Regions from separate parts of the Aciduricibacillus chroicocephali genome, predicted to be linked through region 3. Evidence: riboswitches for the same ligand, from Rfam matches in the RefSeq annotation. Region 3 holds a riboswitch; each other region holds the start of a gene.
The links. A riboswitch is a leader RNA that binds a small molecule or an ion and turns the genes downstream of it on or off. The one in region 3 is predicted to bind S-adenosylmethionine.
Positions count from the first base shown of each region.

Region 1: linked by a shared signal. The riboswitch ahead of QR721_RS02095 (aminotransferase class I/II-fold pyridoxal phosphate-dependent enzyme) and the one ahead of QR721_RS11320 (5-methyltetrahydropteroyltriglutamate--homocysteine S-methyltransferase) in region 3 are both predicted to bind S-adenosylmethionine.
Region 2: linked by a shared signal. The riboswitch ahead of metK (methionine adenosyltransferase) and the one ahead of QR721_RS11320 (5-methyltetrahydropteroyltriglutamate--homocysteine S-methyltransferase) in region 3 are both predicted to bind S-adenosylmethionine.

Region 1 covers NZ_CP129113.1:385,051-395,922, reverse strand. Annotated here, with positions in the region: gene metE (5-methyltetrahydropteroyltriglutamate--homocysteine S-methyltransferase) at 1-1,263, opposite strand, end outside; gene QR721_RS02100 (bifunctional homocysteine S-methyltransferase/methylenetetrahydrofolate reductase) at 1,344-3,206, opposite strand; gene QR721_RS02095 (aminotransferase class I/II-fold pyridoxal phosphate-dependent enzyme) at 3,203-4,333, opposite strand; SAM riboswitch class I at 4,436-4,543, opposite strand; gene QR721_RS02090 (precorrin-2 dehydrogenase/sirohydrochlorin ferrochelatase family protein) at 4,680-5,324, opposite strand; gene QR721_RS02085 (sirohydrochlorin chelatase) at 5,333-6,085, opposite strand; gene cobA (uroporphyrinogen-III C-methyltransferase) at 6,106-6,873, opposite strand; gene sat (sulfate adenylyltransferase) at 6,928-8,076, opposite strand; gene cysI (assimilatory sulfite reductase (NADPH) hemoprotein subunit) at 8,096-9,817, opposite strand; gene QR721_RS02065 (assimilatory sulfite reductase (NADPH) flavoprotein subunit) at 9,842-10,872, opposite strand, start outside.
Region 2 covers NZ_CP129113.1:1,779,497-1,790,368, reverse strand. Annotated here, with positions in the region: gene ytkD (RNA deprotection pyrophosphohydrolase) at 1-454, shown strand, start outside; gene QR721_RS09370 (ABC transporter permease) at 500-1,303, opposite strand; gene QR721_RS09365 (ABC transporter ATP-binding protein) at 1,290-2,099, opposite strand; gene QR721_RS09360 (ABC transporter substrate-binding protein) at 2,115-3,137, opposite strand; gene pckA (phosphoenolpyruvate carboxykinase (ATP)) at 3,287-4,873, opposite strand; SAM riboswitch class I at 5,148-5,254, shown strand; gene metK (methionine adenosyltransferase) at 5,408-6,622, shown strand; gene asnB (asparagine synthase (glutamine-hydrolyzing)) at 6,770-8,674, shown strand; gene QR721_RS09340 (C39 family peptidase) at 8,699-9,553, opposite strand; gene QR721_RS09335 (gamma carbonic anhydrase) at 9,624-10,181, opposite strand; gene QR721_RS09330 (tetraprenyl-beta-curcumene synthase family protein) at 10,258-10,872, shown strand, end outside.
Region 3 covers NZ_CP129113.1:2,178,750-2,188,753, reverse strand. Annotated here, with positions in the region: gene QR721_RS11360 (SulP family inorganic anion transporter) at 1-608, shown strand, start outside; gene prfA (peptide chain release factor 1) at 776-1,846, shown strand; gene prmC (peptide chain release factor N(5)-glutamine methyltransferase) at 1,849-2,709, shown strand; gene spoIIR (stage II sporulation protein R) at 2,790-3,386, shown strand; gene QR721_RS11340 (hypothetical protein) at 3,446-3,847, shown strand; gene QR721_RS11335 (L-threonylcarbamoyladenylate synthase) at 4,149-5,174, shown strand; gene QR721_RS11330 (manganese efflux pump MntP) at 5,294-5,848, shown strand; gene QR721_RS11325 (LysE/ArgO family amino acid transporter) at 6,097-6,702, shown strand; SAM riboswitch class I at 6,828-6,927, shown strand; gene QR721_RS11320 (5-methyltetrahydropteroyltriglutamate--homocysteine S-methyltransferase) at 7,046-8,149, shown strand; gene QR721_RS11315 (DUF2691 family protein) at 8,279-8,734, shown strand; gene QR721_RS11310 (amino acid permease) at 8,801-10,004, opposite strand, start outside.

The DNA of each region.
Region 1 (10,872 bases), 940 kb from region 3:
CTGTGCTTTGATGCGCTCTGCGAATGGTTGTGCACGCTCTGCATCTGCTGCTGTAAGGTTAGCTGTGCTCTTCTTAACATCTTCATTAGAACGATGGCTTGCATTTACAGCTTCAAGAGCTTTTTTGCTATCTTCGAATGCTGCTTTTGCAGCTTCTCTGCCTTCGTTTGCAGCTTTTGTAAGAGAAACGATTTCCTGAAGTTTTTCATCAGCGAATGAAAGGCCTCCAAGGATAACAGAATCAAGCTTTTCTTCAGGTTTTTTAGAAACTGGTACATGAAGTACAGAACATGATGGCTGGATGATCAAACGGTCTTCAGAAACATGTTCCTTAATTGCTTCGACAAGGTCGAATTTCGCATCAAGATCTGCACGCCATACATTACGTCCATCAATTACACCGGCAGCAAGTACTTTATCTTTCGGGAAGCCATTTTCTTTAAGCTGCGCAAGAGATTCTTTTCCGTGAACGAAGTCAATACCAATCGCCGCAACCGGAAGTTCAGTGATTTCTTTGTAGTTGAACAAGCGCTCGAAGTATGTCTGGAAGATAATCTTAATTCCAGGGACTTCCTTGCTGAACGTTCCGTATACCTCTTTAGCATATTCAATTACTTCGCTAGAAGCATTTGTAGAGAAGATTGGCTCATCAATCTGAACCCAAGTAGCGCCAGCTTCAGCGAGTTCTTTAAGAATCTGTACATATAGTGGTACGAACTGGTTTAGAAGAGAAGCAAACTGCTCCGGCTCATAACCTTTAGAAAGTTTCAAGTATGTGATTGGGCCAAGGATAACCGGCTTTCCGTCAATGCCAAGCTTTTCTTTAGCTTCTTTGTAGTAAGCAAGTGCACGGTTTTCAACAAGTTCAGGCTTAGCATGATCAAGCTCAGGAACCATGTAATGGTAGTTCGTGTTGAACCACTTTGTCATTTCAGATGCAACTGCATCTTTCACACCACGAGCCATAGCGAAGTATGTATCAACGTCCACTTTTCCGCCTTTGTAGTTGTAGCGTTCTGGAACAATACCGAATGTAGCTGACGTATCAAGCACATGATCATATAGAGAGAATTCGCCAACAGGAATTAGATCGAGGCCGAATTCCTTTTGTTTCTTCAAGTTGTTTAGACGGATTTCATCTGTCTTTGCAATAAGTTCTTCCTGTGTGCTTTCCCCGTTCCAATAATTCTCAAGAGCTCTCTTCCACTCTCTCATTTCACCGATTCTCGGGTAACCCAAGCTTGAGCTGATAACTTTAGACATATTATTTTCCTCCCTGATTTCTATTTTTTTGAGAATGCTATGTTCAAAATGCTGATGGGCATCTATTTTACTGAAGTTGATCATGTATGCTGAATATCGCCGGCATGCACCCCCTTCAAGTCATTGTTTAGTCTGCTGTTTATATATTCAACAAGTTTGACACTAACGTCATAGCGCATGAAAGGCGTGATAAGGTAAATTCCTTTAAAATATTCCAGTGCGGTATCCAAAAGATCCTTGGAAATATCAATGCCAATTTCTATTGATTTATCTTTGTCTCCGCGAGCTGACGCCATTCTATCTCTTACATCATCAGTCAGCTTGATGCCTGGCACTTCGTTATGAAGGAACTCAGCGTTTCTTGATGAGGTAAGTGGCATGATGCCTATATAGATTGGAGCTTCAATATGTTTCGTTGCGTTAGCAAGTTCTATGATTGTTTCCTTGCTATAGACAGGCTGCGTCAGGAAATAGTCAGCTCCAAAACTGATCTTACGTTCAAGTCTTTTTACTGCCTGCTCCATATTTTTGACATTTGGGTTAAATGCAGCAGCTACTGAGAAATTCGTCGATTTTTTTAGCGACTTGCCCGAGAAGGAAGTTCCTTCGTTGAACTGTTTGATCAGCTTGATCAGTTCAAATGAAGTGACGTCGAACACGGAAGTAGCACCTGGGAAATCACCTATTTTCGTCGGATCGCCAGTTATTGCCAAAATGTCATGCATTCCGAGTGTGTGCAGTCCCATCAAATGAGATTGCAATCCAATCAGATTACGGTCCCTGCAAGTGAGATGGACGAGTGGTCTCATATCACATTCCTGTCTTACCAAGGTCGCCATTGCAGCATTGCATATACGAGGACTGGCAAGAGAGTTGTCAGCAAGTGTGACCGCATCGACTCCAGACGCCTTCAAAGCTCTTACCCCATCCAGAAATTCCTCTGTATGCAAGTGTTTAGGTGCATCCAGTTCTACAATTACAGAATGGCGTTTCTTCGCAATTTCATGAAGCGGTTTTTCCTTCTTGCTTCGTTTTTCCCTTATTGCAACCGGGTGCGGTTTCTCCTCAACCTGCTTCTCAGCAAGTGGTGTAACACCACGCACTCCTTCAGCAAGAGCTCTAATATGTTCAGGCGTTGTACCACAGCATCCGCCAATCAGCCGAACACCTTCATCCCTGAAGTCCTGAGCACATTTTCGGAAATAGTCAGGATGATTAACATATTCCAACTTACCCTCGCTATAGGCTGGAAGACTAGCGTTCGGATATGCTGCAAGAAAAGCATGATCAAGCAACGGAACTTCTTCCAGTGAACGAACCATATGATATGGGCCAAGACGGCAATTGATTCCTACAACATCCGCTCCATGTTTCTCCAGTTCTTGTAATGCTTTTGCAAGTGGCATGCCATTTTCCAAAGTTCCGGCTTCATGCATGGATACATTAGCTATAATCGGAATATCTGTTATCTCTCTTGCGATATCGAGTACCATGATCAGTTCATCAAGATCATAATAAGTTTCAAGAAGAATGCCATCGACCTTCTCCATAAGCAGACAATAAAGTTGCTCGCGGAAACTTCTTTTAATCTCTTCTTTAGAACCGAGCAAAGACTGTGTACCGTGAATTCCACCAATTGTTCCAACGACAAATGCCTCATCACCAGCTGCCTTCCTAGCAAGTTGGACAGCTGCTTCATTGATCTGCTTTACTTTGTCCTCGAGACCATATCTGGCTAGCTTAATATAGTTCGCCCCGTACGTATTCGTCTGGATCACATCGGCCCCAGCTTCAATATAGGCGCGATGTACATTCAAAACCTGATCCGGATGCGTCAAGCACAATTCCTCGAAGCAGCGATCGACGCCATAAGAATAGAGCAGCGTTCCCATCGCTCCATCGCCAATAAGGATTCGTTCTTTCATTGCCTCCAGCAGTTTCAATTGTTTTGCACTTCCTTGGCTCCGACTTTGTTCAATGCCTGGTCAAGATCATCAATTAGATCACGGGCATCTTCAATGCCGACAGAGACACGGAGCAATGTATTTGAAAGACCGTAAGCTTCTCTTGTTTCACGAGGTATATCCATATGAGTCTGAGTTACCGGATATGTAATCAGACTTTCGACACCGCCGAGACTTTCAGCAAAAGTAAACAGTCTGATAGCACGCAAGAATGGCACCACTTGTTCTTCCTGTTTGACTTCAAAGCTGAGCATGCCTCCCTTTCCTGGATAGAAAACCTTCTGTACTTGCGGATGGGACTCTAAGAATTCCTTGATTTGCTTTGCGTTGCTTTCATGTTGCCTCATTCTAAGTGCAAGTGTTTTCATGCCTCGAATGGTGCTCCAACAATCAAATGGCGCTAAAACGCCTCCGATTGCGTTATGGAGGTGGAACAGCTCTTCGCACAATTCCTCACCCTTTGCTGCAACAAGTCCGGCAAGAACGTCGTTATGTCCTGCGAGATACTTTGTAGCGCTATGAATGACGATATCTGCACCTTCTTCCAACGGCTTTTGCAGAAGTGGTGTATATAATGTATTGTCAACTATTGTCAAAATTCCATGTTTTTTAGCTACTTTAACGACTTCACTGATGTCGACAGTACTCATGAGTGGGTTTGTAGGTGTTTCAATGAAAAGTGCCTTTGTATCATTCTTGATCAGGCTTTCCAGCTCACCGTAATCATCATTGGCCCAGTAATCAAAGCTAAATCCATAGTTTTTCTCATAAAGTTCAAACAGACGATATGAGCCTCCATACAAATCACGAGAAGCGACAAAATGTGCGCCTTTTTCAAATAATGAGAAAACTAATTGCATAGCTGCCATTCCTGAACTGCAAGCGTAGCCTCTATCCCCATTCTCTAATCTTGCAATTGCATCTTCAAGCACATCACGTGTCGGGTTACCTGTACGAATATAATCGTATCCAGTAGCCGCAGTGTCGTCCTTCGTATGTTCATGTCTATACGCGGTCGAGAAGTAGATTGGCGTATTAATAGAACGGAGCGGTTCTTCTCTTCTGTTGCCGATCTGTACCAGTTCTGTTTCTGTCCGTAATGTCATTCTCTCCAACCCCTCTCACTATTCTTTGAAGGAGGAAATCCTGCAAAAAAAGAGCCACCTTCGGGAAAAAAGGCGACCTTTAATATGTATAATCAAGGACTCCTCTCATCTCCCAAGTTATCAACTTGTTGGAATTGGCACCTTGACTGCATAATGCAGACGGTTGCCGAGGCTTCAAAGGGCCAGTCCCTCCACCTCTCTCGATAAGAAAATTGAATCTTTCAACTAAATATGAAATTTAATATATCATATCTGTTTTCTTATATTTACGCAATACCTTTTTGTAAATTTTTTAAAAAATTCAATAGATTGTTTATATCCCGAATTTACACGCTATGTATATGTTTTATACAGAATGTGCAGAACTCTCAACAAGTGAAAGGAGATGGAGATAAAAGAGAAGTGATTGGCGGGCGACTTCCGAATTTCGACACTCGTTGCTCGCTGCTTGTTCCAATACATATTTTTTTAAATCGGAAGATAGCGAAAGTTCGTGGACAGTTTTTTTTCTAACTGTTTCAAGAAATTCCATGTATTCAGTGAATTCATGACCAAAATGATCAGCTATTTCATCACGTACTTTACGAGCAAGAATGGGACTCGCCCCTTCTGTAGCTACGGAAATGGATAATTTCCCTCGATTTAGTGATGCTGGCACATGGAAATTACCAGCATGCGGATCATCAGCAATATTGACAAGCTGGTGGGGAGCTGCAGCTGAAGCGACAAGCTCGTTTACCTCAGAGTTACCGGAAGCCGCCATGATTATGAAGGCACCATCCAAATCAGCCGGCTCAAAGAGTTTTTGCTGCCACTCCAACTGACCTTGTTCATGAAGTTCGTATACCTCCCGGCAAACATCCGGGCTGACAACCTTCACAACGGCTCCTGATTTGAGAAGACGCTGAATTTTGCGCCGGGCTACAGAACCGCCTCCTATTACAACGGCGGTCTTTCCAGAGATATGCAGTGTTATGGGATAAGTATCCATAATGTACCTTAAACCATTTCAAAAGCCGTCTTGGAATCAAGCAATTCATTTGCCCGTTCCTGAAGAACCTCTGCAATGCTTGGATGATAGCCAAGACTTTCACAAAGGATGAACTCTTGCTCGGAGTCTGGAAGTTTTTCAAGCTCTTCCTCAATTTCATACATGACAAGGCCACTGAACAATAGATAAGGGACGATGAACACTCTCTTCGCACCGCTCTCTTGAGCTGTCAGAAGTGCTTCCCGCAGCTTTGGCTTGGCACCATACATGAAACTGATTGCAACTTCCTTAAAAGGGTGCAAGCTTTGCAAATCCTCAGCAATACTAGTTAGATCCCGTTTCACTTCAGGGTCACTGCTGCCTCTTCCAACTAGAAGAACCATATCCTCATAGCCGGGTTCGCCTTTCTCCTTAACCCTGTCTAAAAGTGCATTCGTAATTTTTTTATGGATACCGAATGGACGACCATATTTGAATTCAATATGAGGATAAAGATTTTGAGCCTTCTTCAATTCATCAGGAATATCCTTTTTGGCGTGCATTGCCGTCAACAATAAGATTGGAACAACCGAGATACACGTTGCCCCCCGGTCAACACATCGTTTGATTCCTTCCAGAATATCTGGCTCGACAAGTTCCAAAAAACAAGATTCCTGGATTGGCGCTTCGACACCTTCCTTGCCTCTATCTATAAAATCAAGCGCCTCTGCGACCCCCTGGGGGACCCTAGTTCCATGACCTATATATAGTACTGCTTCCATCTTCGCTTCCCTCCTTGCATTCAGATCATTGCTTCATTCTCGGCAATTTGTTCTTCAAACCATTGAAGCTCTTCGCGAAGCTTAACAACCTCTCCAACAACAATCATGCTTGGATTTTTCACTTTCTTTAATGCAGCAATTTCTACAATATTATCAAGTGTTCCAACAACAGTTTCCTGATTGCGTGTTGTGCCCCAATGTACAAGCGCTACAGGTGTTTCTGGATTTTTACCATGACGGATAAGCTGTTCGGAAATATACGGGAGATTCCCGACCCCCATATAAATTGCAAGTGTATCAATCCCTTTTGCGAGGCTTTCCCATTTAATAGCCTCTTCCCTGCCTTCACGCGAATGTCCTGTTACAATTGCAAAACTGGAACTGAGCTCACGATGTGTAACCGGTATTCCGGCATAAGCCGGGGCGGCAATGCCTGAAGTGATGCCCGGCACAATCTCAAAAGGAATGCCGTGCTCACGCAATGCTGCCGCCTCTTCCGCTCCTCTTCCGAAGATGAATGGATCGCCGCCTTTTAATCTCGTGACGACTTTCCCCATTTTCACGTGCTTGACGAGGAAATGATTGATCGTCTCCTGCTTCATCGCATGATAGTCGGGGAGTTTGCCACAGTAGATTAGCTGGGCCCCTTCCTTCGCATGATCCAGCAGCTCTCTGTTGATCAGCCGATCGTATAAAATGACATCTGCTTCCTCTATGCTTCTGAGACCTTTCACCGTAATCAGCTCCGCGTCTCCAGGACCCGCTCCAACAAGATATACTTTACTCATCTGCTCCCTCTCCCCTCAGGTTCATGCGCTATGACGCAGTGACCTTCAAAACATTCAGGAATGAACTTCTGTTCCCTGCATTCCTTTTATAAGCACTTCAACAACTTCCGAACGACTGAATGTAGCCGGTGGATATTCTCCATTTCTTAGCATGCCGCGTACTTTTGTACCTGACAGAATCACATGCTTTTCCTTGTCATGCGGGCAAGTTTTTGCAGTTGCCATGTTCCCGCATGCTTCGCAGTAGAAGGAATGTTCAAAGAACAGCAGTGTGATCCCCAGTTCTTCTTTCGTATAATGACTGAAAATCTTCTGTGCGTCATATGTGCCGTAATAGTCACCTACACCTGCATGATCCCTTCCAACAATGAAATGTGTGCAGCCAAAGTTCTTACGGACCATCGCATGGAAAATCGCTTCACGCGGACCCGCATAACGCATCGCCGCAGGGAAAACACCAAGGAAAACATGGTCTTCCGCGTAGTAGTTCTCAAGAAGGACTTCATAACTTTCCAGTCGGATTGGCGCTGGAATATCGTCAGACTTTGTCTCGCCGACGAGCGGATTCAAGAATAGACCATCAACGATTTCGAGAGCTGTTTTCTGAATATACTCATGAGCGCGGTGGACAGGATTTCTCGTCTGGAAGCCGACAACCGTATTCCAACCCTTCTCCTGGAAAATTTCGCGAGTTTTTGCTGGATCGAAATAATAAGAAGCAAATTCCGGATCATCAACACGTTTGACAAGTGTTATTTCACCGCCGATATAGAAGTCAGGTCGCTCAAGCATTTTCTTCACACCTGGATGAGCAAGCTCAGTTGTGCGATAAACTTGCTCTGCTTCCTTCTGCTTATCAGGAGCAAACTTATCCGTAATACGGATTGAGCCGTATACTTCACCGTTATAAACTAGCTTTGCTTCATTGCCGATTTTAAGGCTTTTCTGCTTCTCAGCCGTAACCGGAAGCGCAATAGGTATGCTCCAAGGCTCACCTGTGGAAAGTCGCATATCATTAACAACTGCATCATAATCCTCTTTATTCATAAATCCTGTAAGAGGGCTGTATGCACCTGTACCCAAAAGCTCCAAGTCACTCAGTGCCATTGCATCCAGTTCAATTGTCTGCTCAATTGAAGACAAATCTTTTCCAAGTTCGATACGGTTGACGAGAACTCCGCCATGTGGTTCGCTTAGTGCCATTGCTTTAATCCCCCTTGGTCTATTCGTGGAAATTCGTTCCATCGGTTGTCGCCTTCACATAACCGGCGCGGATTGTGAAGTCTCCGAAGCGTTCTCCGTCTTCTCGTTCTTTCGCATAATGCTTAAGAAGTGTTCCTAGTTCACTAAGAATTTCCTTCTCACCAATATTCTCACGATACATCTTGTTCAGGCGGTCTCCGTTGAAACCTGCACCAAGGTACATATTATATTTACCAGGCGCCTTCCCTATGAAGGCAATTTCCCCAAGTGCTGGTCTTGAACAGCCGTTTGGACAGCCTGACATACGAATGACAATCTCGTCTTCTGTAAGACCGTTCTCATCAATAACCGCTTCAATCTTTGTAAGCAGTTCCGGCAAATAGCGTTCTGCCTCTGCCATTGCAAGACCACATGTCGGAAGTGCTACGCAAGCCATTGAATTGCGACGCAATGCTGACAAATGTTCTCCCGCTGTCAAATTATACTTTTGAGCTAGCCCATCAATAAGATCTTTTTGATCTTCCGGAATATTGGCAATAACCAGGTTCTGGTTCGCCGACAGACGGAAGTCACCTTTGTGTACTTTTGCAATTTCGCGCAGGCCAGTCATAAGCGGATAGCCTTCCTCATCCTTCACACGGCCGTTTTGGATAAATAGCGTGAGATGCCACTTGTCATTCACACCTTTTACCCAACCATAACGGTCACCATTATGGTCAAAGTGGAAATCCTTCGCTGGAGCAAGTTCCCACCCAAGGCGGCTATGCAGTTCATTCTTGAGCCAATCTAGGCCACGTGCATCAATCGTATATTTGAAACGTGCATTTTTACGTACCGAGCGGTTACCATAGTCGCGTTGAATTGTAATAATCGTTTCCGACACTTCTACAATCTGCTCAGGAGTGATGAAGCCGATCAGTCTGCCGAGCTGTGGATATGTTGCCGTATCCCCATGTGTCATTCCCATTCCGCCACCAACAGTTACGTTGAAGCCTTCGAGCTTGCCGTCATCACCTAGGATGGCGATATAGCCAAGATCTTGCGAGTATACGTCCACATCATTAGAAGGTGGGACAGCAATGCCAATTTTGAACTTCCGCGGCAAATACACTTTGCCATACATTGGCTCCTGCTCTTCTTTTGTGTCTTCCACTTTTTCTCCATCAAGCCAAATCTCATGGTAGGCATTAGTACGTGGTGACAAGTATGCACTCAGCTTGCTTGACCATTCATACACTTCCTGATGAATTTCAGATTGATAAGGATTCGGATTGCACATGACGTTACGGTTTACATCACCGCAAGCTGCCAGTGTGTCCATCAGAGCATCATTGATTGAACGAATTGTCTTTTTCATATTCCATTTAAGGATTCCGTGAATCTGGAATGCCTGACGTGTAGTTAGCTTGAGAGTGCCATTGCCGTATTTATGTGCCAAGTCATCCATGACGAGCCATTGATCTGCTGTTGCTACACCACCTGGAGCACGTACTCGCAACATGAATTGATACGCAGGCTCAAGCTTCTGACGAGCACGTTCAGCACGCAAGTCACGATCATCCTGCATGTAGCTGCCGTGGAATTTCATGAGCCTATTATCCCAGTCTGGTATGCCAGCACTGATTGGCTCCTTAATCATTTCTGCCAAAGAACCGCGCAAATAGTTACTTTCGACTTTAATTTCTTCAACATCACTTGGTGGTCCATGATCGATATTCGGGTCGATTTTAATGTCTGACATCTTCATGCTCCTTCCTTCTGAAACTTAGTAAACATCACGTAAGTAACGCTTTTCCGCTTGTAGATTGGATACATATTCTGCTGCCTCTTCAGGTGTCTTGCCGCCTTCTTTTTCAACGATTTCAAGCAAGGTCTGATGAACATCATGAGCCATATGTTCTTCGTCTCCACAAATATAAAGAACAGCACCTCTTTCAAGCCAATCATAAAACTCTTTGCTGTTTTCCTTCATGCGATGCTGAACGTATACCTTCTCATCTCCATCGCGAGAGAAAGCAAGGTCAAGCTTTGTGAGCACTCCATCTTTGAGCCAGTTTTGCCATTCAACCTGATAAAGGAAGTCCGTGACAAAATGCTGATCTCCGAAGAATAACCATGAATCTCCGCCAGCTCCGATTTCTTCGCGCTCTTCCATAAATGAACGGAACGGAGCAATCCCTGTCCCTGGTCCAACCATGATAATCGGTGTGTCAGGATTTTCCGGAAGACGGAAATTATTATTCTTCTGAACGTAAATCGGCAATGTCTCGCCCGTTTCAATTCTATCGGCGACATGCACTGAGCATACTCCGGAACGATCTCGATCATGTGCTTCGTAACGAACTGTTCCAATAATCAGATGCACTTCATCCGGGTTCGCCTGATAGCTGCTTGCAATAGAGTACAGGCGTGCCGGCATTTTGCGAAGAATGCTTGTCAGCTTGTCAGCCGGAATGCTCTGCAATGAGTAGTTGCGGATAACATCAAGCAGATCGCGACCATATATGTACTCGCGCAATTCACTATCATCCTCAGCTTCAAGGAGAAGTTTGATTTCTTCATTAGAAGTAAGTTCAGCAATTTTCTGAAGAAGTGGCTTTGTAACAACCGTAATTTCATAGTGTGATAGAAGTGCATCACGCAGCGAACATTCCGGTTCATTTGCCTTAATACTAATTGGTGTTTCGGGATCCCAACCGAATTCAGCAATGAGCTCATCGACAAGAACAGGGTCATTTTTCGGATAGATACCGATACTATCCCCAGGTTCAAACGTCAATCCGGACCCTTCAAGGG
Region 2 (10,872 bases), 400 kb from region 3:
TTATCAAAACGCGGTGACTTTGTCATTTGCCGATGAACCATTCTCAAGGGATCCGAAGCATGTATGGGTCATTTGCCGACATAGAGGCAAATGGCTTCTGACTGCTCACAAGGAACGCGGACTTGAATTTCCCGGGGGCAAGGTTGAAGAAGGTGAAAATGCAAAAGCCGCAGCCATCAGAGAAGTGATGGAAGAAACGGGCGGAGAAATTGATAAGATCCAATATATTGGTCAGTACAAAGTAGATGGAAAAAGCGCTATGATCATTAAGAATGTCTATTATGCAGAAATTGCAAAATTGCTGCCGCAGGAAACATATTATGAGACGGACGGACCGGTGATCATGGAGGAGCTGCCAAAAAATATTCGGCATAATGCTGAATATAGTTTCATTATGAAAGATAAAGTACTTACCCATTGCCTGAACAAAATAGAAAATGAAATCCATCAGTAAAAAAAGCCGAACGCTGCAGAAATTGAGCAGTGTATCGGCTTTTTCTCATGATGTGTGCCTGATGAGCCATTTTTCAATTTTTTCCACAAGCTTGAACATCAAAGCGGCAAAAATGGCTATTAGGATAAGACTGGACATAACGAGAGTGAAGTCGAAAACCTGGAATCCATAAATGATCAAATAGCCAAGCCCTTGCTTTGATACGAGAAATTCTCCAACAATTACTCCAACCCAGGCGAGACCAACATTGACTTTGAAGGTGGATATGATTGCCGGTAGTGTTGACGGGAATACAGCTTCTTTAAAAACTTGGAAGCGTGTCGCACCGAAGCTTCGCAGTACACGTTCATAATTTGGATCTGCTTCCCTGAATCCTGTATAAACGACAAGGGCAGTAATGATTACTGAAACCATTGCGCCCATTGCGATGATGGAGAAATAACCAGGGCCAAATGCTACGATAATGATCGGTCCCAAAGCGACTTTTGGCATCGCATTAAGGATGACAAGGTACGGATCCAGAACATTAGATAATCTTTTTGAGGCCCAAAGTGCACTTGCAATAAGAATACCGGCAATTGTTCCAATTACAAAGCCCAGAATTGTTTCAAATAATGTCACTCTAATGTGCACAAGCATGGAGCCACCAGCAAGTCTTCTGCTAAGCATTTCATATATGCTCGATGGTGAGCTGAATAGAAGAGGATCAATCCAATACATTCTACTAGCAACTTCCCAAAAAATGAAGAAAGTCACGAATATGAGCAACTGCCAAAAAAGAACGACCCTTTTCTCGAGTTTAAGACGGTTCAGGTGTTGCTTCCAAAGCGTTTCTTTATTCTGTTTCATGGCGGCCCCCGCTTTCTATGGTGGCTGTACCTGCTTCAATTACATTCATCGCTCCCCATACTTTTTCGAAGATTGTCTGATATTTTGAATGACGCCGGCAGAGGAATGGCCGCTCGTTTCTCAGTTCGATCGGTACTTCAAAGATTTGGTGAATTTTCCCGGGTTGCCGGTCCAAGACGATGATCCGATCGCTCATTGAGATTGCTTCTCCAATATCATGTGTTACGAGGATTGCAGTTTTTTGATAGGTTTTTAATATTTTGGAGACAAGATCTTCAAGTTTCAGCTTCGTAAAGTAATCGAGCGCAGAGAATGGTTCATCAAGCAGGAGAATCTCAGGTTCATTAATAAGCGTCCGGACAAGTGCTGCTCTCTGTCTCATGCCTCCAGAGAGTGAGTTAGGATACTTATCCTCAACCCCGGTCAGTCCGACTTCTTCAAGGAGATTCATTGCTTCCAGCTCTATTTCTTCATTTCTCACTTTGGCAATCTGTGGTCCGAGCATCACATTGTCGAGAATGGTTTTCCATGGAAACAAATAATCTTGCTGAAGCATATAGCCGATTTTATGTTCCTGGTCTCTGAGTCGTTTTCCTTGCAGCAGCACTTCGCCCTCAGTCTGATTAATCAGTCCGGCAATAATATTGAGCAAGGTAGATTTACCGCAACCGCTCGGGCCTAAGAGGGAGATGAATTCCCCCTCATTCATCGTGAAGCTGATTGAATCAAGTGCTTCAGTTGTACTGTCCTTATTGAAGAAGAGATGAGATATATTATCAATGGAGAGGAATGTCATACGTCATCTCCTCCTTTACTTTTTCATCGCTTTCTTTGCAAAATCTGTATTCACCAATTCTTCGTATGGTGCTTTGCCAGGCAACTCACCAGCTGCATCCATGATGTCTTTCAAATTGTTCCATGCATCTTTCTTAAGGAGAGGATCCAATGCGTATGAACCTTGTTCCTTATAACGATTGATAGAGGCGGCAAGCATATCGACATCAGTATCTTCAAAATATGGAGCGATGACCTTAGCGATTGTTTTTGCATCATTCGCATCTACCCATTGCTGAGCTTTATAAATAGCGTCAGTGAACTTTTGAATCGTTGCCGCATCTTTTTTCAGCATGCTTTCTTTTGCCATGAAGACAGTGTAGGGTACTTCACCAGAGGCTTCTCCAAATGAAGCAAGGATATGACCTTTTCCCTCTTTTTCAAAAATACTCGCTGTTGGTTCAAACAACTGGACATATTGATCATCACCGGACACAAAAGCACCTGGGATGTTTGCAAAATCAATATTCTGTTTCAAATTAAGATCTGTTTTCGGGTCAATGTCGTTCTTCTTGAGGACGAACTCACCGACCATTTGTGGCATGCCGCCTTTGCGCTGACCGAGGAACGAGCTGCCTTTCAGCTTATCCCATGTGAAATCAGGGTCTGCTTCTTTCGATACGAGGAACGTTCCGTCGGTTCGTGTAAGCTGTGCAAAGTTGATAACTTTATCTTTTGGTTTTTGCTCATGCACATAGATAGATGTCTCAGATCCGACAAGGGCGATATCAACACTTGCGGATAGCAAAGCTGTCATTGTCTTATCGCCACCCCAAGTCGTCTGCAGATCGACATCAAGTCCCGCATCTTTGAAGAAACCTTTTTCCAGTGCGACATACTCCGGCGCATAAAAGACAGAGCGTGTTACTTCGCCAAGTTTAATCTTCTCGACTTTTTGGCCATCGGAATCTTTTTTATCATCACTTCCGGGCCCGCATGCGGCGAGCATTGTGAAGGTGAGGAATAGTAAGAGAATCCCGGTTATTCGCAGTTTCTTCATGCTAACCATCCTTTCTCCTTGGATTGTACAGGAGCATTTTATGCACAGGCAGTTTCGTGTGTGAATGCCTAGTAAGCGGATCGGGCATAAAAAAGCCCCATACCTTCTCAGAGTTGAGAGGGTATGGGGCTTGCAATTATATTAGGGAATTAGCCTTTATAAGCAGGACCTGCTTGTTTGATTTCATCACTTGCTTCAAATTTCTTGAAGTTTTCATGGAATTTGTTTGCAAGTGCCTTGGCAGCAGAATCATAGGCATCTTTATCAGCCCATGTGTTTTTCGGAACGAGCACTTCATCAGGTACACCAGGTACTTGAAGAGGAATGTTCAAACCAAAAATCTCATCTGTTGCTGTTTCGACATTGTTCAATTCGCCTTCCAAGGCAGCGTGGATCATTGCACGTGTGTAAGAAAGTTTCATACGTGATCCTTCGCCGTATGATCCACCAGTCCATCCAGTGTTCACAAGGTATACGCGTGCATTGTGCTCATCAATCTTCTTACCGAGCATTTCAGCGTATTTTGCAGGTGCAAGCGGCAAGAATGGCGCGCCGAAGCAAGCAGAGAAAGTTGCCTGCGGTTCTGTTACACCACGCTCTGTACCAGCAAGCTTAGAAGTGTATCCGCTAAGGAAATGGTACATAGCCTGCTCTTTAGTAAGTCTGCTGATTGGAGGCAAAGTACCTGAAGCATCAGCAGTAAGGAAGATAATTGCGTTCGGATGACCGGCAACACTTGGCAACACGATATTATCAATATTATCGATATCATAGGCAGCACGAGTGTTTTCTGTCAAAGAAGTATCATCATAATCCGGAAGGCGTGTTTCTGAATCAAGAATTACATTTTCAAGTACCGAACCGAAGCGGATTGCATTGAAAATTTGCGGTTCTTTTTCTTCTGACAAATTAATTGTCTTAGCATAGCAGCCGCCTTCGATGTTGAAGACACCATTTGGCCCCCAACCGTGTTCATCATCACCGATCAAACGACGGTACGGATCCGCTGACAAAGTCGTTTTCCCTGTTCCGGAAAGACCGAAGAATAGGGCAACGTCGCCTTCCTGGCCAACGTTTGCAGAGCAGTGCATGGATAGAACATCTTGTTGTGGAAGCATGTAGTTCATAACTGAGAAGATGGATTTCTTCATTTCACCGGCATATTCAGTTCCCCCGATGAGAACAATGCGCTTTGTGAAGTTTACGATAATGAACGTTTCGGATTTGGTTCCGTCTTCTTCAGGGTTCGCTTTGAAAGTCGGAGCAGAAACGATTGTGAAGCCAGCTTCATGGGAAGCAAGTTCTTCAGCAGTCGGACGGATGAAGAGCTGGCTTGCGAAAAGGTTATGCCACGCATATTCATTGAACACCTGAATAGGAAGGCGGTAGTTCTTATCAGCCCCAGCAAAACCTTTGAAAAGGAAAATTTCATTTTTTTGCTTAAGGTAATCTATTACTTTATTATATAGTTTGTCAAAAGAGGCGCTATCGATCGGCTGATTCACGTCGCCCCAGTCAACAGTATTTTCTGTAATATCGTCTTTAACGATGAACTTATCTTTAGGAGAACGCCCAGTATATTTTCCCGTTTTGGCACATACTGCACCTGTTTCACTCAGTTCAGCTTCACCGCGTTCGAGAATTTTTTCAACGAGACGTGGTACTGATAAATTACTGTTTAAGCCTTCATGGCCTTTCAATTCATTAAGCAATGCGGATGATTCAACCTTGTTCATCTATACAAACCTGCCTTTGTGGGGGATTTGGGAATGCCGGTTCTCTTGTGAATCGGGCATCTTATACATTATCTGCATAATAGTATAACACATTTCAAATAATAGTCCATACTAATCCCTAAACTGTTATGAAACAGAAGACAATTTTTTTGGCAAGTCGGCAAAATTTTGCAACAGTTGTAGCGAATTCGCGTAAGAATATTTGGAATCTACTGAATTAACTGTGCATGGTTTGACAAATCCTTATTGTTAAGCTAGGATATTAAATACGGAACTCTTATTCAGAGCAGGTGGAGGGACAGACCCGAAGAAGCCCAGCAACCTCACAATATGTGAAAGGTGCCAACTGAAAGCAAGGACAATCTCCTTGAACAATAAGAGCGAAAGGACGCCCTTTCTCTCATTGTTGGAGAAATGGCTTTTTTTATACATATAAAAGCACCTGCATTTAATGAAGGATGTTTTCTCATACTGTATATATAAGGATGGCCATGGATTCCGTAAAATATTTTATTCATGGAAGGAATGGATTAAATGGTACACAATCGTCGCTTGTTTACATCCGAATCTGTTACAGAAGGACATCCGGATAAAATCTGTGATCAGATTTCGGATGCAATTTTAGATGAAATTCTTAAGAAAGACCCGAACGGTCGTGTTGCATGTGAGACGGTTGTAACTACTGGAATGGTTCTTGTTTCCGGTGAGATTACAACTGAAACATATGTCGATATCCCGGCAATCGTTCGCCGCACAGTGAAGGAAATTGGCTATACAAGGGCTAAGTATGGCTTTGATGCTGATACATGCGCTGTTCTGACGGCAATTGATGAACAATCTCCTGATATTGCGGAAGGTGTCAATACGGCATTGGAAGCGCGTAAGGGAGAAATGTCTGACGCGGAGATTTCTGCAATTGGAGCAGGGGACCAGGGTCTTATGTTTGGCTATGCATGCAACGAAACTGATGAGTTGATGCCTTTGCCAATTTCACTTGCTCACCGTCTTGCCAAACGTCTTGCTAATGTACGCAAGGAAGGAATTGTATCTTACTTGCGCCCGGATGGGAAGACGCAGGTTACAGTAGAATATGATGAAAACGATAAACCGGTACGTGTCGATACGATTGTCATTTCAACTCAGCATCACCAGGACATTGAACTGGCCCAGATTGAAAAGGACATGAAGGAACATGTCGTTAAAGAAGTCGTACCGGCAGAATTGCTTGATGATGAGACAAAGTATTTCATCAATCCGACTGGCCGCTTCGTAATTGGCGGACCACAGGGAGATGCTGGTCTTACAGGTCGTAAAATTATCGTTGACACATATGGAGGCTATGCGCGTCATGGCGGCGGTGCCTTCAGTGGAAAAGATGCGACAAAAGTTGACCGCTCAGCTGCTTACGCGGCACGTTACGTCGCAAAGAATATTGTTGCTGCCAAGCTTGCGGATTCATGTGAAGTACAGCTTGCCTACGCAATTGGTGTCGCTGAACCGGTTTCCATCTCAGTGAATACTTTCGGAACTGGAAAAGTCGAAGAAGAAAGGCTCGTCCGCGCAATTCGCAAATTGTTTGATCTACGTCCAGCAGGTATTATCCGCATGCTTGACTTGCAGAAACCGATCTTCAAGCAGACAGCTGCATATGGTCACTTTGGCCGTACTGATACGACTTTCACATGGGAAAGAACAGATAAGACTGAAGAATTGTGTGCGCTTGTGCAACAGAAGGAATCCTGCCAATAAGGCGGGATTTTTCTTTTGATGTCCCCCTGCAATCAGGTGATATCCTGCGAATATTATAAATGAAGAGATAAGCGCTCGCTGTTCTCTTCGTCTGTTTTTTGCTATACTCTTAAAGTATGATTCAGGATGAGAGAGAGGATTATATATATGTGTGGATTTATTGGCATGATTCGCAATGAGGCGAAGCAGCCGGATGATGCGGCAAAGCTGTCTTTTAAAGCGCAAAATAACATCATAGCCCACCGTGGCCCGGATGATGAAGGTTATTTCCATGATGAATATGTTTCTTTTGGTTTTAGACGTTTAAGTATTATTGACATTGAATGCGGAAGTCAACCGCTCAGCTATGACAATGATAGAATTCGTCTTGTTTTCAATGGGGAAGTATACAACTACGTTGAGCTTCGTGAAGAGTTGCTAGCGGATGGTTATGAATTCGCAACGGAGTCGGATACTGAAGTCATTGCAGCAATGTTCACGAAATACCGTGAGCAGGCTTTCAAGCGTCTACGCGGCATGTTCTCAGTATTGATCTGGGATAAAGAAGAGAAGACGATGTATGGCGTACGTGATCCGTTTGGCATTAAACCGCTTTTCTACCGTGAAACTGAAGAGGGAATTGTGTTCGGTTCTGAAAAGAAAAGTATTACGATGATGCTTGAAAATGAAAAGGTAGATACAGAAGCGCTTCAGCAATATTTGAGCTTCCAGTTCGTACCTGAACCGCTAACAATGACAGAGGGAATTAAGAAAGTTGAACCTGGTCATTATTTTGTGAAGAAGCCTGGTGAAGCACTCCATTTTGAACGTTATTTCCATGCGACTTTCCATCCAGTTCTAACTGATAAAGACAGATGGATCAAGCGTATTCAGGATACATTGTATGATTCAGTTAATGTTCATATGCGTTCAGATGTGCCTGTCGGTTCTTTCCTATCCGGTGGTATTGACTCTACAATCATCGTAGCAATGGCTAAGAAATTTAATCCGAACATCAAAACATTCTCGGTTGGTTTTGAACGTGAAGGTTTCTCAGAAGTTGATGTTGCCAAAGAAACAGCGGACAAGCTCGAAGTTGAAAATATTTCTTACATCATTACACCGGAAGAATATGTTGAAAAGCTTCCGAAAATCATGTGGCATATGGATGATCCGCTTGCAGATCCAGCATGTGTGCCTCTATACTTTGTAGCAAGAGAAGCTCGAAAGCATGTGACAGTAGCCCTTTCTGGTGAAGGGTCGGATGAACTGTTTGGCGGTTATAACATATACCGTGAACCAGGTTCATTGAAATGGATTAACTCTGTTCCAAACGCTGGTCGTAAAATGCTTGCTCGTCTTGCTGCAGCGATGCCAGAAGGAATGCGTGGCAAGAGCTTCCTTGAGCGTGGGACAACACCACTTAGAGAACGCTATATTGGTAATGCGAAGATGTTTGAGAATGTTGAGAAGGAACAATTCCTTAAAACATTTAATCCGAACATTGACTATCAGCAGGTCACTGGCAAGTTATATGATGAAGTCACTGACTATCCGCTTGTGAACCAGATGCAATATGTCGATATCCATACTTGGATGCGCGGTGATATTTTGCTAAAGGCTGACAAGATGACAATGGCAAATTCATTGGAATTGCGTGTACCTTTCCTTGATATCGAAGTGTTCAAGACAGCGAATGAAATTCCAGTTGATTTGAAGATTGCCAATGGAACTACAAAGCAAATCTTGCGTGAAGCTGCACGCGGCATTATTCCTGACCATGTGCTAGACCGTAAGAAGCTTGGTTTCCCGGTACCGACACGTCATTGGTTGAAGAAAGAGCTTAATGGCTGGGCGAAACAGCTCATTCAGGAAAGTGAAACAGATTATTTGCTGGATAAATCTTATGTAGCGAATCTTCTTGAAGCACATTGCCAGGACAAAGGGGACTACAGCCGTAAAATTTGGACAGTACTTATGTTCATGCTATGGCATCAAATTTTCATCGAAAAGAAATATGATTTTAATGAACTTGCTAAGTCCGAGAATTCCAAAAAGCCGGTCTTTGCATAATAAAAAACAGGCGATCACCAATCCTTAACGGATTGTGATCGCCTGTTTTCCCATTTGCTCCCATGCTTCCTTAAATGATTGCATAGGTGCTTTTGTCTCTCTTGCTAGAGGATCATTAAAATAAATGTATTTTTCATCATAGCCGGTAATGAGAACGGAATGTTCACGTCTTGTAATCTTGACGGGGCCATCTTCCGTATGCCAAGTGACAAAGGCTTTTTTTGGCAACTTCTTATACGTTGCGTTTATAATTACCCAAACCGGTCGTTTTTCGTTTAATTGCTGGATAATCTCAGTGAATTCACTTCCTGTAAAATCACGGACACGCTGAGGGTCAACGTATGTTTCTGCCAACTCTGCAATTGGTCCATGATATACACCAAGCCCAGGATTTTCAAAGGAAGTCATGTCGCCGACAAAGCCGTTATTCGGATTGCCGAAATGAATCTTCCCATTTGTAATTTCATGGTTGCGCGGGTTTTTGCGTACTTGATCAGCCAATGTCATTTTATCGGCATCAATATTATTATATTGCAGCAGCATTGCCAAGCTGGCAACTTCACATCCGCGTGGCAATTCCGGCAGCTGTTTGACAAGTGGTGCCTTAAGATGCACCGAATCTTGGATACGATTTTCTGAAGTCATGAATGGTTCTGCCTCTGCAGTCAATTCAGCTTTCTTTGTCAGTTCTCTCAAAGCTGAGCGAATGAAGTCATCATTATTTTGCACATTGATGGCTAGTAAGCCCAAGGTTGCAAGTGTGAACAAGGCTCCATAAAAATAGAAAGAATTCCTAACCCATTTGCGGGAGGCCTTAGCGCCAAAGCACATGAAGGCTATTGCCGCTGTGCAGGTCAGGAAGAACATAATTAATAGCAATGCGACTCACTCCAGTGCATAAAAATTGCCGCGACACTGCTTGGGCTTTACAGTTTAAATAAGGTCGGGCTTATTCTTTGTCAATTGGTTTGCTATAATCCGTAAACTCAGTGCATAGTTCCGGCATTTCCTTATATGTGCGTCCATTATTTACATAATTCTTTGTCAGTTGCTTCATATAAGCATGGTCTTCCTCTGTCAGCTCTCTTACAGGTTTTGCAGGACGCCCGAGAGCAAGCGTATTTGGAGGGATCTTTTTGCCGGGCGCAACAAGGCTGCCTGCACCGATAAAGGCGTTTTCTCCAATCTCTGCACCATCGAGAATGACAGAACCCATCCCAATTAAAGCGTTCTTGCGAATTGTACAAGCATGCAGTGTAACCTGATGGCCGACTGTCACATCATCTTCAATTATGACAGGCATGCCTTTACTCTGATGGATAAGGGAAAGGTCCTGGATGTTGACCCTTTTGCCAATTCGAGTCGGAGCAACATCGCCTCGAATAACAGTTTTGAACCAGATGCTCGATTCTTCGCCGATGACGACATCGCCAATAATTACAGCATCATGCGCAACAAATACAGATTCATCAATAATCGGAACATTGTCTTTGAAGCGGTGGATCATTTGTATCCTCCCCTTATAGTTGGTGATAATAATAGTATATCAATAATTGGTTAACTTTGGAATGGAGGGTCGTCCCATGAAAAACGGTATTCCTAGAAGGCCGGCAACGCTCATGTACGCCGTATACAAGCACATTATGCCAAGGGTTAGAACCCATCTCGAACGATGGAAAAGAGAGGCTGCCTTGATACAGAACAAAGAACTGCGTGAGCAAGCTCTTTCAAGTATCGAGTCAAAAGCATTCCATTGTTACGGTGGTGCTGTCTATGCGTTCCTTGCCGGAAATCTGCTGGAAGATGCGGTCGAGTTCATTGTCGCATATCAGACGATTAGCGATTATCTGGATAACCTCTGTGACAGAAGTACCTCTCTCGACCCTGCAGACTTCGCAATGCTTCATAATTCAATGAGAGAAGCCCTAGATCCGGACAGCGAGCTTTCGGATTGGTACAGCTTGCGTAATGACAGTGAAGATCATTACTTGAAAATGCTTGTAAAAACGTGTCGTCGTATTATTAAAAAAACAGCACCAGATGAAGCAGTACAAAAACAAATACTTCGTTTAAACGAGCTATATTGTGCACTTCAGGTCCACAAACATGTCAATCCTGATGAACGTTTAGAACGGCTTCTGTCCTGGTATGAAGCAGAAAGTTCAGATGAGTTACAGTACTGGCAGGAGTTTGCGGCT
Region 3 (10,004 bases):
ATGTAAAATCGGGCGGGAGAAAGAGACTTTCCACATTTGTTGCTGGGGCTTTCCTAATATTCCTCATTCTCGTTCTTGGTGACCTCGTTGTAAAAATTCCGATGCCGGTACTTGCAGGAATCATGATTATGGTATGTATCGGCACATTTGACTGGGGTTCTTTTGCTTATTTGAAGAAAGCTCCTAAGTCTGATGCGGTGGTTATGGTTGTTACAGTCGTTATTGTCCTAATGACACATGATCTGTCCAAAGGAGTCATTGCCGGAGTCATCCTCAGCGCGATTACATTTGTTGCGAAAATCTCAAAAATCAAAGTTACCGAACAACTGCAGAACAGCAAGATTATCTATAAAATAAAAGGTCAATTGTTCTTCGCTTCAGTCGAATCATTCGTTGATGCATTTGATATGGATCTGACTAATAAAGAAATCATTATCGACTTCACAGAAGCGCATATTTGGGATGATTCCGGAGTAGGCGCAGTCGATAAAGTGATTATGAAGTATAAGGAAAAAGAGAATGAGGTTACTGTATTGGGAGTGAATGAATCGAGTCGTAAATTGTTGAACAGGCTCGCTATACACGAAACAAAAACGAACCATTCTTAATAACAGGCTTCATTTTTAATAAACAGACAGCGAAAGCAAGGCATGCAGTTCAAAGCGATTCTGCATGCCTTAATTTTTTAAAAGAGAAAGTGCTATTCAAACATTACTTTGACCCTTGTACAGCGGGTATACTATAATAGGACTGTTAATGAGAGAGGTGGACAATTGTGCTTGATCAATTGCAATCATTGGAAGACCGTTATGATAAATTGAATGAAATGCTGAGTGATCCTGAGATCATCAGTGATACGAACAAGTTGCGTGAATACTCCAAGGAGCAGTCTGGCCTGGAGGATGTCGTAGTAGCATATCGCGAATATAAAGATGTGACGACTGGACTGAAAGATGCGAAAGAGATGCTTGAAGAAGAGTCGGATTCTGAAATGATCGAGCTCGCCAAAGCGGAGATCGATGAGCTTGAACAGCGTAAGGAAGCACTTGAAGATGAGATGAAAATTCTCCTCTTGCCCAAGGATCCGAACGATGAGAAGAACGTTATTATGGAAGTACGTGGAGCGGCTGGCGGAGACGAGGCGGCATTGTTCGCAGGAGACCTTTACCGCATGTATTCCCGTTATGCCGAGGCAAATGGCTGGAAGACGGAAGTTATTGATGCGAATACGACAGGTGTCGGTGGATATAAGGAAATCATTTTCATCGTGAACGGAAAAGGTGCATACTCACGTCTGAAGTTCGAAAACGGAGCGCATCGCGTACAGCGTGTGCCGGAAACAGAATCAGGCGGCCGCATTCATACATCAACAGCGACAGTTGTCGTTATGCCGGAAGCGGAAGAAGTCGAAGTCGACATTCATGAAAAAGATATCCGAGTTGATACATTTGCATCAAGCGGCCCGGGTGGACAGAGTGTTAACACGACGATGTCTGCAGTCCGTTTGACACACGTTCCGACTGGCATTGTTGTATCATGCCAGGACGAGAAGTCTCAGATCAAGAACAAGGAAAAGGCGATGAAAGTTCTTCGCGCCCGTATCTATGATAAGTTCCAGCAAGAGGCGCAAGCTGAGTATGATGATGCTCGTAAATCGGCTGTCGGTACAGGGGATCGTTCTGAGCGTATCCGTACGTACAACTTCCCTCAGAACCGCGTGACGGATCACCGCATCGGCTTGACAATTCAGAAGCTTGACCAGATTCTTGAAGGCAAGCTGGATGAAATCGTCGACGCACTCGTCATGGAAGACCAGACGAAGCGCCTGTCCCAGATCGGAGAATAAGAATGGAAACAAAATTGTATGAAGTCCTGAAACGGGCTTCTCTTTTTTTGGAAAAGAACGGAGCGGAACCACGTGTTGCAGAAATTCTTCTGCAGCATCATTTAGGTCTTTCACGCAATGATTTTTTCATGAAAATGCGTGAAACGGTTGATGAGGAAAAGCTCGCTCACTTTCACAATGATGTGGAAAACCATGCTCAGACCGGAGTTCCAGTCCAGCATCTGATCGGCATGGAGGAATTCTATGGTCGCATGTTAAAAGTGAACCGCGACGTGCTTATTCCAAGACCTGAGACAGAAGAAGTTGTTGCAGAAGCCATACGGATAGCGAAGACAATGAATAACGATTTTTTCCGCATTGTCGATGTCGGGACAGGGAGCGGCATTATCGGCATTACATTGGCGCTTGAACTGCCTGGAGCCGAGGTAATGGCTATTGATTTGTCCGAAAAAGCACTTCATGTAGCCAGGGAAAATGCTGCTGAACTTGGAGCGGATGTGAGATTCATGCACGGAAGTTTCCTGGAGCCGTTAATAGAAGCGGGTGAAAAAGTCGATCTCATCGTTTCGAACCCGCCGTACATTCCCTATAATGAAAAACCAAATCTCTCACGGACAGTAACTGAATACGACCCGGAGATGGCTTTGTTTGCAGAGAACGATGGGCTTGCTGCGTATGAAGCAATTGTGCAGCAATCAAGCGCAGTCTTGAATCCAGAAGGTGGTATCGTGTTCGAAATCGGCCATGATCAGGGAGAAACGGTGCCGACGATTATCCGAAACAAATTCCCAGAGGCTCACATACAGACCTTAAAAGACATCAATGGCAAAGACCGAATCGTAACAATGCAAAAGAAAGATTAATAGATTTTTTAATTTGTGAGTTTAATATTTTGCCAGCGTGCCCATACTGACTCTTACAAAGGTTCAGGGGGTACTGGCAAATGAAAAAACTAATTACTTACTCAATCGCAATTATTGTTATTTATTTTATAATCGTGAACGTACTTTCTCTTATAAATACAGATAAAGCAAATGCAGAAGATTATCAGGTCATCCCGGATGAAGCAATTCGTTTGCGCATTCTCGCTAACAGTGACAATGATGCAGACCAGAGATTAAAGCGTAAAGTCCGCGATCGCATTAGTGAAGAGATCGCAGTATGGGTTGAAGATATTGATGACATTGAAGAAGCACGCAAGCTGATTGCTTCTAAAACAGATACAATTCAGCAAATGGCAGCCGAAGTACTAGCAGAAGAGAAGAGCAGTCAGACGGTCAAGGTAGAGTATGGAAAGAACATTCAGTTCCCGGTTAAAATGTACGGAAACTATGTATATCCTGCAGGTGAATATGAGGCAGTACTCATTACACTTGGCAAAGGCGAAGGTGCCAACTGGTGGTGTGTTCTCTTCCCGCCGCTCTGCTTCCTAGACTTCTCATTCGGTACGACAACTGCTTCTGAAGACGGCCTGCCGAAACAACCGAAACAGGAAGTTAAAGTGAAGTTTTTCCTATTGGAATGGCTCGGTTTGTCATGAACAGATAGATTGCCGCATACAATCTAGCAAATGACAAACTTATAGAAGAGGTGGAAATCGTGGAATTGATCCAAGCCAATGAGGCGATTTTTGAAGAGCTGCAATCTTTTGTAACGAAGAACCGGTCAATTGATGTACGTACGCTTGCGAACGAAGGATATGTTATTAGAATTCCGGGCAAGATTATCGGCTGCTTTGTTCTGGAAAAGCAGAGCTTCGAAGACCGATGGCTCAAGCAACTATTCATTGAAAGAGAAGAAGCTGCAAGATTGCCATACATTCTTGAAGCGATTCTTCTTCTGGCAAGAGAGCAGCAAACGAGGCAAGTACATGTCCACAGTCATCAGCCGGCACTGGATATCTTGTTGGAAGCTTTGCAATTCAGTCCACAAGAATCCCCAGCAAGCTCTGGACAAACAGGTGAAAAGATTGGCAATTGGTGGATTTATCAAGTTTGCTAAGTGGACAGTTTTCATGAATAAGATTGAATTCAGAAAACTATGCACAGTATCCACATAGCCATGTGAATAAGTTGTGTAAAAATTCGACAAAATGTGTATAATTACTTTTTGATAAAATAATATCCGATAAAATCAGCGTTCTTAAAAAACTGCCTGTGTATAAAATGCATGGGCAGTTTTGTTTTTAGCTGTTTTTCTGTGGATAATGTGAATAAGTTGGGAATTGGATTTAGAGCTGGATGCTTTTTTGCACAAACAAAGTCAATCCGCTAAAATGTAAGAAGGAAAAGAGGTAGCGGATATGATGAAAACAGAACATTTAAAGATAACGGATATTCATATAGATGAAGAAAAAATAAAAAAAGCAGCTGCCCTGTTGGCGAAAGGGGAACTTGTTGCATTCCCGACTGAGACGGTTTATGGGCTTGGAGCGGATGCGGCGAATGAAGTGGCAGTGAGTGGAATATTTGCTGCGAAAGGCCGACCTCAGGATAATCCTCTTATTGTCCATGTTGCATCTGTGGAACATTGTCGGGAACTCGTACAGGAAATTCCTGATTATGCAGAGAAGCTGATGGACCGCTTTTCACCTGGGCCAATCACATATGTTCTTCCGCATAGAGGTGGCCTTGCCGATAACGTAACAGCAGGGCTTGCGACAGTCGGCATCCGAATTCCTGACCATCCGCTCGCGCTCGCCCTGATCCGGGAGAGTGGTTGTCCAATTGCGGCACCGAGCGCGAATACATCAGGCAAGCCAAGTCCGACGACAGCCTTTCATGTCGCTGAAGATCTTGATGGCAAAATTGCCTGCATTGTCGATGGTGGAGCGACTGGAATTGGTGTGGAATCAACTGTCATTGATTGTACTGGTAAGCTGCCTGTTGTGCTTAGACCTGGCGGCATTACGCAGGAAATGATTGAAGAGGCGATCGGGGAGAAACTTGCATCAACGAACGGAATCCCTGAATCGGACAAGCCGAAAGCACCTGGAATGAAGTATCGTCATTATGCTCCTGTTCTTCCGCTTATACTTGTCCAAGGCGATGCTTCTAAAATTAAGGAGTTTGTGCGAAAAGTAGAATCAGAAGGCAAACGTGTTGCTGTGCTCGCGAGCAAATCGACTGCGGATCATTTGGATCTTCCTCATGTCAAAGTGCTTGGCACAGAGCCCAATGAAATTGCGGCTAACCTTTATGCAGCACTGCGCCATTATACTGAAAAAGATGCCGATCTTCTAATTTGCGAAGCTTTCTCTCGTTCAGGTATTGGTGAAGCGATTATGAACCGGCTTGCAAAAGCTGCTGAAAAGCATATGATCCTATAGTAATCGACTTTGAGAGTTGAAGTCCTTCCGTCATTGGGAGGGCTTTTTTTCATGCTCATAACCTCTGACGGACAGGCATAGAATGAACAAGCATATATGGTCAGGGGAGAGTGTGTCGGATGGATTCTAATGATTTGAGGGAAATGGTTTCATTGCTTCTACTTGCCGGGGCACTTGGCATGGACGCTTTCAGTGTAAGCCTTGGACTTGGCATGCAGAAGCTGCGTCTGAAACGAATTGCAATTATCGGTTTCGTAATCGGTTTATTTCATATGGCCATGCCATACATAGGGATTCTGCTTGGACAGGTTATCTCAGGCAGGTTCGGCGAATGGGCGGAGTTACTTGGAGGTTTGCTTTTGCTTGGCATTGGTGCTCAAATGTTCTTCTCAGCATTTCGCGAACAGGAAGAGATGCTGTTCCAGCCGGCCGGTTTTGGCTTGCTGCTGTTTGCTTTCACAGTGAGCATCGACAGCTTCTCGGCAGGATTAAGTCTTGGACTATCGCAATCAAAGACCTTATTTGTCATCGCGGCCTTTGGAGTTATGAGTATTTTGCTAACGTGGCTCGGTCTTTTGATCGGCAGAAAAGTACGCGGGTTCTTTGGAAGATATAGTGAATTGCTCGGGGGCAGCATTTTGGCTGGTTTCGGTCTGTTTACGATGTTTGGATAGATATCTTGTATATGGCGAGCGGCTCTTATTTGGGGCTGCTTGTTTTTTCTTGTAGGGGATGCTGCTGTATGTGCGAGTTGTAAGTAAACATATGAGTATACAAAAACACTTTGGACATTGGGGGTTCCAAAGTGTTTTTGTGTTAAACAGTTTTAAGTAATAGAGCAGGAAAGCAGCCATTTTTGCGGAGACTTATTTTCATTGAGAGAAAAAACATATAAAGTAATAGTGGGAAAGGAGATGACAAAATGGAAGCAATGATACATGGAGTCATTCTCGCATTTGGACTCATATTGCCGCTTGGCGTCCAAAATGTTTTTGTATTTACACAAGGAGCTACACAGCCAAAGCTGCTGAGTGCATTTCCTGCAACGATTACAGCCGCCATTTGTGACACATTCCTCATCCTTGTCGCTGTGTTCGGGTTATCGGTAATCGTTTTGCAGTTCGAGTGGCTGCGTCTTGGGTTGATGAGCGCAGGCATACTATTTTTAATGTATATGGGTTATTCAATTTGGCGATCCAGTCCTTCTACTTCAACAGTGGGGAAGGCGCTGCCAATTAACAAACAGATCGTCTTCGCCCTGTCTGTATCCTTGCTGAATCCTCACGCCATCATCGATATAGTTGGTGTGATTGGTACGAGCGCATTGAAATACGCCGGTACAGATCAAATCCTCTTCACAATTACGTGCATCGCCGTATCATGGGTCTGGTTCTTCGCATTGACATTGGCGGGCAACTCAATGAAGCGGCTCGAAAGATCAGGGAATTTGATGACTATTTTCAATAAATGCTCCGCTCTTTTCATTTGGGGAACGGCTGTTTATCTTCTAATTGGGCTTGTCGGTTGACTGAAACGTCAAAAGGGACAAGGCCTCCGGTTATATTAAATATAGACTATTTGAAACAGTGTTATTTTTAGTTGACAACTTACCTTTAGGAAGCTATAGTTATTTTAAATTGATAATTCTAAATATTCTTATCCAGAGAGGTGGAGGGACTGGCCCTTTGAAGCCTCGGCAGCGGACTTGTTCAAGTACTGTGCCAATTCCAGAAAATCATGCGGAAGATAAGAAGAGCTGGTCATGCGTTAATCACATTCGCCCCCTCTTCTAACTAAGAAGAGGGGGCTGTTTTAAACCTTGCTGGTTCGCATTAAGAGAGTTATCAGATAAGACGAGGGGGAGTACTTCAATGACAAACACAGCAGCGAAAGCGCCATTCAGAGCAGATCATGTAGGGAGCTTGCTTCGTCCGGAGCGAATCCATAAGGCAAGAAAGGATTTCCAGGAAGGCAGCATTACTTCCGAGGAATTGTATCTGATAGAAACAGAAGAAATTAAGAAGATTGTTGATAAGCAAATTGAAGTCGGACTGCAGGCCGTTACAGATGGTGAATTCCGCCGCAGATTCTGGCATACAGATTTCCTTGAGCATTTGAACGGCGTAGAAGGCTATGTGCCTGAACATGGCTTCAAATTCAAAGGAGAAGAAACGGAACGCTACGATATTCGAGTAAATGGAAGAATCTCATTCAACGCAGATCATCCGCATATTAAGGAATTTGTTGAGTTCAAGGAAATCGTTGGGGACCGTGCTGTTGCCAAACAGACCATTCCAAGCCCGAACCAGTTGTTCAACGCGGGCATTCGCAACAAAGATATTTATCCGGATATTGAAGAATACGCAGAGGATATCATCAAGACGTACCGCGATGCAATCAAGGCTTTTTATGATGCGGGCTGCCGCTATTTGCAGCTTGATGACGTATATATCGCTGGCCTGAACGCACCGGAAATTCCCTTCAATGACAGTGCCTATACTCGTGAACAGCTTATTCAATTGGCATTGCGCGTTGCGAACGGTGTACTTGAAGGCAAGCCGGAAGATCTCACGATTACAACACATCTCTGCCGTGGTAACTACCGCTCCAACTGGGCGTTCGAAGGCAGCTACGCGAAAATCGCGCCAACTTTGTTCGCTAAGGAAAAAGTGGACGGGTTCTTCCTTGAGTACGATGATGACCGCTCCGGTGATTTCACTCCGCTGGAACACATTCCAAATGGCGGTCCTCGTGTCGTCCTCGGCGTATTCACTTCAAAGCACGGCAAATTGGAAGATAAAGAAAACATCAAAGCCCGTGTGGAAGAAGCGACACAATACGTGCCATTGAAACAATTGTGCATCAGCCCGCAATGCGGTTTCGCTTCCACTCACCACGGAAACATTTTGACTGAAGAGGAACAGTGGGCGAAGTTGAAATATGTTGTAGATATTGCGAAAGAGATTTGGGGATAAGTTTCTGATAAACTTTGTTTAGAAATAAATGCGTGTCTGATCCGAGTATTTGGGTTGGGTACGCATTTTTTGAGTGAGCAGGGCGAGTGGGAAGTTCCAGTTACTTGCATGCAAAAGGAGGGATAAAAATTGCTGCGTGGAGTAAATGTTAGCTTGTCAGAGAGTGATGGTGTTTCAATCAGAAAGTTGCTTGAGCCTATGAACTTCTCAGCATATTGCTGGAAGATAGACCGTGATGAATCTTATGGTGAAAATGATCAGTCTTTGTTCCCGCTGGAAGATACAATTAATGGAGAAGAAGTGAACCACTCAATTAAACATGGAGACTCCTATACTATTTATTTTTTAGACATGAAGGCTTTTCCAAGTGAAGCTGATATGTTGGAAATTGAGACTTATCATGACTTTCTGGAAAGTGCTTGCGAAATCATTATCCTTGTTGCTGATGGCGCCTACATAGAAATCTATGCCAAAGATTTTGTTTTATTGAAAGATATATATGAAAATGCATTGAAAAATAGTATAGAAAAAGTCGAATATATAACAGAAGAAAATGATGGGAGAACAAGGATGACAGTTTGGTAGATGATGGATATAAAGGCACTTTGAGCAGAAAATAAAAAGCACGCCACTCAGGGCGTGCTTTTGTAATTAATTGGACAAATCACAGTCTTTCAAATGAAGCATTTTTGTCTTCTTCGTAAATTTGTAGCCAAGCCATAATGCTAAGAATAGCGGAATCCCGATATAGGAAACGATGACACCATACCAGTCGACATGGTCACCCATAAAGGCTGAATAGTTCTGTCCGAGTACGACAAAAGCACAAACCGCAAACGCGAATAGTGGACCGAACGGGAACAGCTTTGCCTTGTATGGCAGAACATCCAGGCTCTTACCTTGAGCAGCGAAAGCCCGACGGAATCGGTAGTGGCAGATTGCGATGCCAAGCCACGCGATGAATCCGGACATTCCTGATGCATTCAGGAGCCAAACATAAACGGTACCATCACCAAACAGTGAAGCAAGGAAGGCAAGTGTTCCGACCAAGGATGTTATGATCAGGGCGTTGACAGGTACGCCACGTTTATCGAGTTTACCAAGAAATGCAGGTGCCTTTCCTTCACGGGCTAGATTCCAGAGCATGCGTGTTGAAGCATACATTCCGGAATTCCCTGCAGATAGGACAGCTGTCAGGATGACTGCATTCATGACAGAAGCAGCGAAGGCAATTCCTGCTTTTTGGAAGACAATTGTGAACGGACTTACTGTTACATCGTCACTAGCAAGGTTCCCGTTTGTATAAGGGATGATCAAGCCGATGGCAAGAATCGCAAGTACATAGAATAACAGAATGCGCCAGAACACAGTCTTTACAGCTTTTGGAATGGATTTGCCAGGATCTTCTGTTTCACCAGCTGCAACACCAAGCAACTCTGTACCTTGGAATGAGAAACCGGCTGCCATGAAGATTCCGAGCATCGCCATGAATCCGCCATGGAACGGTGCATCTCCGATTGTAAAGTTCTTGACGCCGATCGTCTCGCCGCCGAGAATTCCGAAGATCATCAATGCTCCGAAGATGAGGAAGATGATTACGGTAATTACTTTAATCAAGGCGAACCAATATTCAGCTTCCCCGAATCCTCTTACTGACAAATAGTTCAATAAGAACATGATCACGAGAAATAGAGCACTCCAAATAATGGAGGGGGTGTGAGGGAACCAGAATTTCATGATCATTGTAACGGCTGATAATTCTGCAGCAATCGTAATTGCCCAGTTATACCAATAGTTCCAGCCAAGGGCAAACCCGAATGAAGGGTCGACAAACTTGGTGGCATATGTGCTGAAG